Regions from separate parts of the Mesorhizobium sp. LSJC285A00 genome, predicted to be linked through region 3. Evidence: predicted binding sites of a transcription regulator. Region 3 holds the regulator's gene; each other region holds the start of a gene.
The links. Region 3 encodes PhoB, which activates phosphate uptake and scavenging genes when phosphate is short. Its sites were predicted from a motif close to TGTCATNNANCTGTCAT; they were not measured.
Positions count from the first base shown of each region.

Region 1 (2,202 bases), on a different contig from region 3:
GTTGAAGCGGTCATGGAAGCGGCCGCGGCCATAGATGTCGGAGCCGTCGAAGCCGTAACGGTCAAGCAGGTCGGCGGTCGGCGCCCTTTTCGGGTCGCCGCCGAAAATGTCGGACACGCCTTCCTCGCAGGTCAGCACCGTACCCCAGGGGGTGAAACCGCCGCTGCAGTTGTAGCTGGTGCCGAGCACTTTGGTGCCAGTCGCGTCGGCCGAGGTCTTCATCAGCGCATGGCCGGCAACCGGTCCGGAAACGGTCATTTCGGTGTTGGCGGTGATGCGGCGGTTCAGCGGACTGTCGGCTACGGTTTCCCACTTGCCGTCCTTCAATTGCACCTCGACGATCGAATGGCCCATCGCGGCCATGCCGAGATCGACCTGTTCCCTGGTCATCGTCTTGCCGGCATCGCCCTCGGTCATCCCCGGAAACATCACATTGGGCGAGATGTATTCGTTGTTGACGCAGAGCAGGCCATGATCAGAATTCACCGTACCCTTGGGCAGCGGCATGAAGGCGATGTAGTCGCAATTGTAGCCGAAGCGCTTTTCCTGTTCCTCCGCCGCGACCTTGTTGCCGTCGAATTCGGCGAGGCCGGCTGCAAGCGGGTCGCCCCAGCGCGCGACGATGGTCGTCTCATAGCCTTCGGCGGCGGCATGGGTCTTGCCGTAGACCCGTTTCAGCTCGGGAAAGCCGAGCGTCGACTGCGCTGTGGCGGCATGCGTTTCGCCGGCAAACAAGGAGCCGACAAAACTGCCGCCGGCAATCAGCGCGCCGGAGGCGAGGCTGCCTTTCAAAAGAGACCGGCGCGAGACGCGCTCGGCAATGATTTCGCGGATGACGGGGGAGGATGAAGACGGTGCATTGGCCATGGTGTCTGCCTCTCAGGGTGGATGTTACGGCGCACCGTTGCCCTAGTCTGCTTAGGCAACATTCACATGACATAAGAGGAAGGTTTTGCCGCAACTGGGCGCGGCACTACGCATCGCTCAGCCCTTGGTGCAGGTCGAGGCGGTGAAGGCGCCGTCGGGCTGCTTCAGAATGATGTCGAATGACGGGGCAGTCTCGCCGTCCAGTGTTGCCTGTGTCATGGAGACGGAGTTGCCACCGGTGGTATAGCCGCCCAGCGGCCCGAGCCAGGTGATCTCGCCATTGGCGTTCATCTGATAATTGTAGCCTTGCAGCGCCGTTCCGAACGTCACCGGGCCGGTATAGACATTGCCCTTGATGGTGATGTCGCCGAGGTTGAGGAAGGCGCCGAGCAGGTAGACCTCGCAATGATAGGTGCCGTCCGGAAGCTTGCCCTCGCTGAAATCGGCGCGCGCGCCGCCGCTCGTTGCCATCAGCAGCAGGATGCCGGAAATCCGTGAGATGCGAGATGCCATGACGTCTCTCTTTTGAATGGCGAGCTTGCCCTATTTTTGCGCGGTGCCGCAACATTGTTCGCCCGGAATCCACGGCCGGAGATCAAAAACTAGGCATTTGTCCTATTTGGGCGAAAATTAGGCAAAAGTCGTGTGCGCTGCGCAAATTTGGCTCAATCAATTTTCACTGGCTGCCATTGTTTTCTCCAGGCTAATATACCAACCAGTTGATAACGCTCGGCTATTCCCTTCTTGTGAGCGGCGCCTTTGCGTTTGGCACGGCAGTTGCATTGCTTTATCGCGGTGCAATCAACCAGCTTGGGAGTCTTCGGTATGAGGGGTAATTTCTCCACAATAACAAAAATGTTTTCGGCCGGCGTGGTCGCCGCCGGCCTGTCGATGTCGTCTCCGGCCAAGGCCGCCGAAGACACGATCAAGGTCGGCATTCTGCATTCGCTGTCGGGGACCATGGCGATTTCGGAGACGACGCTGAAAGACGCCATGCTGATGCTCATCGAAGAGCAGAACGCCAAGGGCGGCCTGCTCGGCAAGAAGCTTGAGGCGGTCGTTGTCGATCCGGCCTCCAATTGGCCGCTCTTCGCCGAGAAGGCGCGCGAGCTGATCTCCAAGGACAAGGTCGCCGCCGTGTTCGGCTGCTGGACCTCGGTGTCGCGCAAATCGGTGCTGCCGGTGTTCTCGGAACTCGACAACATCCTGTTCTACCCCGTCCAGTATGAGGGCGAGGAAAGCGAGCGCAACGTGTTCTACACCGGCGCCGCCCCGAACCAGCAGGCGATTCCCGCTGTCGACTATCTCATGAGCGAGGACGGTGGCTCGGTGAAG
Region 1 covers NZ_AYVK01000024.1:8,243-10,444, forward strand. Annotated here, with positions in the region: gene X726_RS150360 (PhoX family phosphatase) at 1-867, opposite strand, end outside; gene X726_RS150355 (hypothetical protein) at 985-1,380, opposite strand; gene urtA (urea ABC transporter substrate-binding protein) at 1,693-2,202, shown strand, end outside.
Region 1: X726_RS150360 (PhoX family phosphatase) is a predicted target of PhoB. The motif match lies at 923-939, and genes of this name have one in related genera.

Region 2 (2,202 bases), on a different contig from region 3:
TCTGCTGGAGGACGTTGCGCAGGCGCTGAAGGCAGCCGGATAGGCCGCGAGGCGTCACGCTCCCGACGAAACCTCTTCCAGTTCGGCCGTCTTGGTGCCGATGGTCATGGTGTTGCCGCGCCAGTCGACGGCGCCGCTCAGCCAGCCGCGCGCCCAGATGGCGGGAAGCATCATGTCGCGGACCATCATCGCCGGGACCATGCGCAGCGACAGATGCCAGCCCTTGGCCGCGGCCAGCGCGCATTCGGGAATGTAGGCCGCCGTCAGCACGGCCATCACCGTGGCCGGCAGGCTGATGCCGGCACTTGCGGCCGCCACCAGCGCCAACGCCAACGGCACGGCGACGCCGGTCAGGATCTCGGGTGCGAAAAACAGTGGGAAGGTGACGCGGCGCAACCGCGCCCAGCGCGCCTGGCGCGACCAGATGTCGGCAAGTCGGCGCTGCCCCAGTGGTTGCTCGAAAGGCGAGGCAACGAGATTGACGTGCAGGCCCAGTCCGTTGACCAGCTTGGTTGCAGCAGCATCCTCGGCGATCTCGGCGGCCAGCGCGCGGATACCGCCATTGGTATCGAGCATCGGCTTGTTCCACAGCATGCTCTTGCCCTGGGCAAAGCCGAGACCGAGCGCCTCGCCGGCATATTGCCAGCGCGCCTGCAGCGTGTTGAGGAACGCGCATTCGACCTCGGCCCAAAAGCCATCCGGCCGAGAGCCGATCGGCGTCGAGCAGATAAGCCCGGTATTGGTCCGCCAGGCCGCCATCAGGTGCTGGACGTAATCCCTTGGCATCAGCACGTTGGAATCCGCCAGAATAACCCAATGATAGCGCGCCGCTTCCCAGCCCTTGACGCAGTTGTTGAGCTTCGGGTTGCTGCTGACGCGGTCGTCGCCGATCAGCAGCCGGGCCGGCACGTTGGGAAACAGGACGATCGCCCTGTTTATCAGTTTGACGACGGGATCGTCGGCGTGAGCGACGCAGAAGATCAGTTCGTAGCGCGGCCAGTCGAGCGAGAAGGCTCGCTGCAGCGTCTCTTGTGTGAACGGCTCCACGCCGCGCGACGGCACGACGATCGAGACCGGTGGCTGCTCGCCGGACGGCGGAGGGATAAGGCGACGCGCTTGCAGTTTCGACGAAGCAAGCAGGATGCTGGCGAGATTGGAAAGAAGCAAAGCGGAGGAAGCGAAGGCGGCTGTGAGAGCTGGTTCCATCGAGATCTGGTCACTCCGGAAAGGCCGCTCGCGGCTGCTTTGTCAGTCGACAGATGGGCCTTGAGTCGCCGGCAAGGTTTGCGCACACCAACATTGTCATGTGTCACTTAAATGACATTGTTTGTCGGCACTGCGCTTTGAGGCTGGCAGGACATGCCGCTCTGCGCGTATCAAACCGCATGGCGCGACAAATGTTCCCTGCTGCGCAACCGGAGCAGCCCATGTACCGCGCCGTCACGCGCAACATCGAAGTGCAGGTCAGACCGTTCTACCTGGAGGACCGCTCGGACCCGGCGGAGAACCGTTATGTCTGGGGCTACCAGGTGACGATCGACAACCAGTCGGACGATTTCGTGCAGCTTATGGCGCGTTACTGGCACATCACCGACGGCAGCGGCCGGGTCGAGGAAGTGCGCGGCGCCGGCGTGGTCGGCGACCAGCCTGAGCTCAATCCCGGCGACAGCTATCAATACACGTCAGGCTGCCCGCTCTCGACGCCCTCCGGCTTCATGGTCGGCCACTACACCATGCGCAACAAAAAGGGCGAGACGTTCGACGTCGCTATTCCCGCGTTTTCGCTGGATCTGCCGGGGACCCGACGGACGGTGAATTAGGGGTTTTCTCCCCGTCACTATACGGGGAGAAATGCCCGGCAGGGCAATGAGGGGCAGCGCCAGAGTCATGAGGTTATCTTCCACGCACATGACCTAGGCTATGCGCGGCCATTCACCAAAGTTCGCGCTGCCCTCATCCGCCCTTCGGGCACCTTCTCCCCGTGAACGGGGAGAAGGAAGAGATGCTACTGAGTTGCAAACTCCGCCGGGTCGAAGTCGTACTGCTTCGAGCAGAACTCGCAGGCGACGTGGATGCCGCCATCTTCGGTGCTGTCCTTGATCTCCTGCGCGGAAAACCCCTCGAGGATGCCGCGTATCTTGTCCCTTGAGCAGGAACATTGGTCGGCGACCGGCACGCCGCCGAAGACGCGCACGCCATGTT
Region 2 covers NZ_AYVK01000012.1:167,370-169,571, reverse strand. Annotated here, with positions in the region: gene X726_RS156235 (O-succinylhomoserine sulfhydrylase) at 1-43, shown strand, start outside; gene X726_RS156240 (ceramide glucosyltransferase) at 55-1,206, opposite strand; gene apaG (Co2+/Mg2+ efflux protein ApaG) at 1,428-1,820, shown strand; gene X726_RS156250 (Hsp33 family molecular chaperone) at 2,006-2,202, opposite strand, start outside.
Region 2: X726_RS156240 (ceramide glucosyltransferase) is a predicted target of PhoB. The motif match lies at 1,307-1,323, and genes of this name have one in related genera.

Region 3 (2,202 bases):
ATTGCCTTCGCCGACATGTTGGAAGCGGAATTCGGCATTCCGGCCACCATGGAGAACGACTGCAATATGATGGCGGTGGCGCTGCAATGGCGCCAGCCCGAGCGCTACCGCGACAATTTTATCGCCATCCTCTTGTCGCACGGCATCGGCATGGGACTGGTGCTGAAAGGCGAACTGTTCACCGGCACCCATTCCTCGGGCGGCGAGTTCGGCCACATGATCCACCGTCCGGGCGGCGCGCTCTGCCGCTGCGGGCGGCGCGGCTGCGTCGAGGCCTATGCCGGAAACTACGCCATCTGGCGCAGCGCCAGAATGATGAGCGAAGATGCCGAGCCGGTCGATATCGGCGACGCTGATATGCGCGCACTCGCCGCGCGCGCCCGCGAAACCGATGGCCCGGAGCGCGAAGCCTATCGCAGGGCCGGTGAGGCGCTCGGCTTCGGCCTCGGCAGCCTGTTTGCTCTGATCGATCCGGCACCCGTCGCCATGGTCGGCGTCAGCGCTGCCGCCTTCGACCTGATCGAACCGGCATTGCGCGAAGCGATCGCCCAGACCGCCGGCGGCCAGCACTCGAAATCGATCTCCTTCGACACCGAGCCCAACGAGCTGCCGCTGATCCGCGAAGGCTGTGCCATGCGCGCGCTCGGCTTCGTCGACCAGGAGATTTTCGCGCCGGGCATTCAGGCAAAATCCGGCAAGCATGTCGCCTGAATGGCCGGCAACGGCGCGACGCGCAGCATCCTAGTCTTCCCTGATAGCGTAGCCGGCGCCGCGAATGGTACGGATGACATCCGGCATGCGGCCGTTGTTGACGGCCTTGCGCAGCCGCCCGACATGCACGTCGACGGTTCGCTCGTCAATATAGATCGTCTCGCCCCAGACATTGTCGAGCAGCTGGCTGCGCGAGAACACGCGGCCGGGATGGCGCATCATGAATTCGAGCAGCCGGAACTCGGTCGGTCCGAGCCTGATCTCGCTCTTCTTGCGGTAGACCCGGTGCGATTCTCGATCGAGCACGATGTCGCCGACCTTGAGCACGCTGGACAGCACTTCCGGCTTGGCCCGGCGCAGCAGCGCTTTCACGCGCGCCATGAACTCCGGCGTCGAGAATGGCTTGACCAGATAGTCGTCGGCACCGGTGGACAGGCCGCGCACGCGATCGCTTTCCTCACCGCGCGCGGTCAGCATGATGATCGGCAGCCGCTCGGTTTCGGGCCGCACTCTAAGCCGCCGACAGAGCTCGATGCCGGAAACAGCGGGCACCATCCAGTCGAGCACCAGGAGATCGGGCACGTTTTCCTGCAGGCGGATCTCGGCCTCGTCGCCGCGTGTCACCACCTCGACGTGATAGCCTTCGGATTCGAGGTTGTAGCGGAGGAGCACGCCTAGCGGCTCCTCGTCCTCCACGACCATGATGCGTGGCGCGATCATAGGCAGTTCACCCTCATCAGGCCGGCGTGGCCATCGCCGTCTCGTCCTGCTTCGGACGATTGGCGGGCAATTGCTGGCCGGTCAGCACATAATACGCATTTTCGGCGATGTTGGTGACATGATCGCCGATGCGCTCAAGATTCTTGGCGCAGAACAAGAGATGCGTGCAGGCGGTGATGTTGCGAGGGTCTTCCATCATGTAGGTCAAGAGCTCACGAAACACGGACGTGTATTTGACGTCGATGCGCTCGTCGTCATTCCTGAGTTTTGCAAGAGCTGCCGCATCGGTGGCGGCATATTCCTCGACGACGCCTTGCACCTGGATCAGCACCAGTTGCGCCATGGCATCGATGGAGTGCGAGAGGTCGCGCGGCGTGACGCTCAAGCCCACGGTGCCGACGCGTTTGGCGATGTTCTTGGCGAGATCGCCGATGCGCTCGAGGTCGCCGGCCATGCGGATCGAGCCGACCACGGCGCGCAGATCGTTGGCCATCGGCTGGCGCTTGGCGATCAGCGTGATGGCGCGGTCGTCCAGTTCGCGCTGGCGCGCATCCATGATGGCGTCGTCGGAAACGACACGCTGTGCCAGCGCATTGTCCGAATTGAGCAGCGCCCTGGTCGAGCCGCTGACCATCGAGCCTGCCAGATCGCCCATGTCGCGGATCAGCTTGCTGATCTGCCCGAGCTCTTCATCGAAGGAGGCGACGGTATGTTCACCCATGATCTTGGTCCTCGTGCCTGAAAATTCACCCGCCGGACGGCTCAGCCGAA
Region 3 covers NZ_AYVK01000015.1:56,225-58,426, forward strand. Annotated here, with positions in the region: gene X726_RS154045 (ROK family protein) at 1-711, shown strand, start outside; gene phoB (phosphate regulon transcriptional regulator PhoB) at 742-1,431, opposite strand; gene phoU (phosphate signaling complex protein PhoU) at 1,448-2,152, opposite strand; gene pstB (phosphate ABC transporter ATP-binding protein PstB) at 2,194-2,202, opposite strand, start outside.

Region 4 (2,202 bases), on a different contig from region 3:
TTGGCGCTGACGATGCGGGCGCCGTCGCAGACGATCAGCCCCTCGATGGCGGCGTTGGCGAGGCCGTGCATGCGCTCGGCCTCGAGCTTGTGACGCCGGAAGCGAAGGTCGATCCACAATGCTGCGGCTGAAAGCACCAGGATAGCCATGCTGACTGCAGCGGCGGCGAAGGCCTGCGACACCGGTTCGACCGTGAACTGCGATATCTCGATGGAGGAGTCCGGGAAGATCGACACCGCGCCCATGGCGATGAAGTGCAGGCTGCAGATCGCCAGCGTCAACAGGATGGCGGCGGCGATTGTGGCCTGCATGGACGGCCGTCGCAACACGACCAGCAGCGCCAGCGCGGCGAGGGTGACGCCTGCCAGCACCGAGACGCCGACCAGCAGCGGGTTCCAGACGATGCGCCCTTCGACCTCGAAGGCGGCCATGCCGATATAGTGCATGGCGGCGATACCAGCGCCGAGGACCGCGCCGCCGACCAGAGGGTAGTCGATGCCCCGGCGCAAGGTGGCGATCCACATGCCCGCGGCGGTCAGGGCGACGGAACCGGCGAGCGAAAGCGCCGACATTTCCGTATTGTAGGCGTTGGGGATTCCGGGAGAAAAGGCAAGCATTGCGATGAAGTGCGTCGCCCAGATACCGAAGCCGGTGGAAGTGGCTGCTATCATCAGCCAGGTATAGCGGTTGCGCTCGCTCGAGCGGTCGACATGGCGAAGCAGGTTGACCGCCGAGAAGGAAGAAATACCGCAAATGAGCGCTGCCAGTGCGACCAGTCTCAGATCGTGCTCATGCACGATACAATTATAGACCGTCAGCATCTCGCCCCACCTGCTCTCTGACAGCAATCAAGCCGTCCACTTGATTAGTATGTCGCGCTTGACGAAGAATCGGTTATGCGAACTACAACTACAGCGGGTTTTTCGGGTTGTACCTTGCGGCGATCCTGTCTCATTCCAGACAGGGTCACAGCAGCGCTTGGCGCGATGCCGCTCTACCGATCTCGATCTGGCCGAGCGCCGGTATGGCGGCCGCATGGTACAGGTGCGTGGCGCTGTCACGGGGGCCCTTCATGCATCGCCGGCGGTCGGCGATCGTCGCAGGCCCACCGCGCCCATGTATCGCTGAGCCGGCTTGGCATTTCTCTGTGTCCTCGTTGCAGAGCGAGGGGGCGCGAAGTTAGCCGGGTATGAAATTCACGAAACAGCAACAAATCCGTTGTCCGATTGTCATCAGCGACACATATTGCCTTTGCGGGAGTGCCCCTTTCGCCAATGACAAACGGGAGATGAAACATGAAGTTGTTCGGCTTTGCGGCCGGTGTTGCCGCCACCTTGACCCTGCTTTCCACCACCTCCGCCTTCGCCGCCACCCAGATCAGTTGGTGGCATGCCATGACCGGCGCGAATGCCGAGGTGGTCGACAAAATCGCCAAGGATTTCAATGCCAGCCAGAGCGACTATGAAATTCTCCCTGTTTTCAAGGGCACCTATCCCGAAACGCTGAATGCCGGCATCGCTGCCTATCGTGCGGGGCAAGCGCCCGACATCATCCAGGTGTTCGACGTGGGTACCGGCGTCATGATGGCAGCCGAAGGTGCGATCAAACCGGTGGCCGATGTGCTGACCAGCGCCGGCGTGACCTTCGACAAGAGCCAGTATTTGCCCGGCATCGTCGGTTACTATTCGAAGCCGGACGGGACCATGCTGTCCTTCCCCTATAATTCCTCGTCGCCCATCCTCTACTACAACAAGGATATTTTCCAGAAGGCCGGGCTTGATGTGAACAACCCGCCAAAGACCTGGAACGAGGTGTGGGAAGCCGCCAAGAAGATCAAGGCGAGCGGCGCCGCTTCCTGCGGCTATACCTCGACGTGGTTGACCTGGATCCACCTTGAGGCCTTCGCGGCCTGGAACGACGTTTCCTATGGCACCAACCAGAACGGACTTGCCGGAACCGACGTCGAGCTCAAGATCAATGCGCCGATCTTCGTCAATCATTTCCAGGCGCTCGCCGACCTGGCCAAGGACGGCACCTTCAAATATGGCGGCCGTACATCCGAAGCCAAGCAGATCTTTCTTGCCGGAGAATGCGGCATCTTCACCGAATCGTCGGGGGGTCTCGGTGACATCGTCAAGTCGGGCATGAACTACGGCATCGGCCAGCTTCCCTATGATAGTGACGCCAAGGGCGCGCCCCAGA
Region 4 covers NZ_AYVK01000055.1:31,265-33,466, forward strand. Annotated here, with positions in the region: gene X726_RS139750 (EAL domain-containing protein) at 1-821, opposite strand, end outside; gene ugpB (sn-glycerol-3-phosphate ABC transporter substrate-binding protein UgpB) at 1,296-2,202, shown strand, end outside.
Region 4: ugpB (sn-glycerol-3-phosphate ABC transporter substrate-binding protein UgpB) is a predicted target of PhoB. The motif match lies at 1,217-1,233, and genes of this name have one in related genera.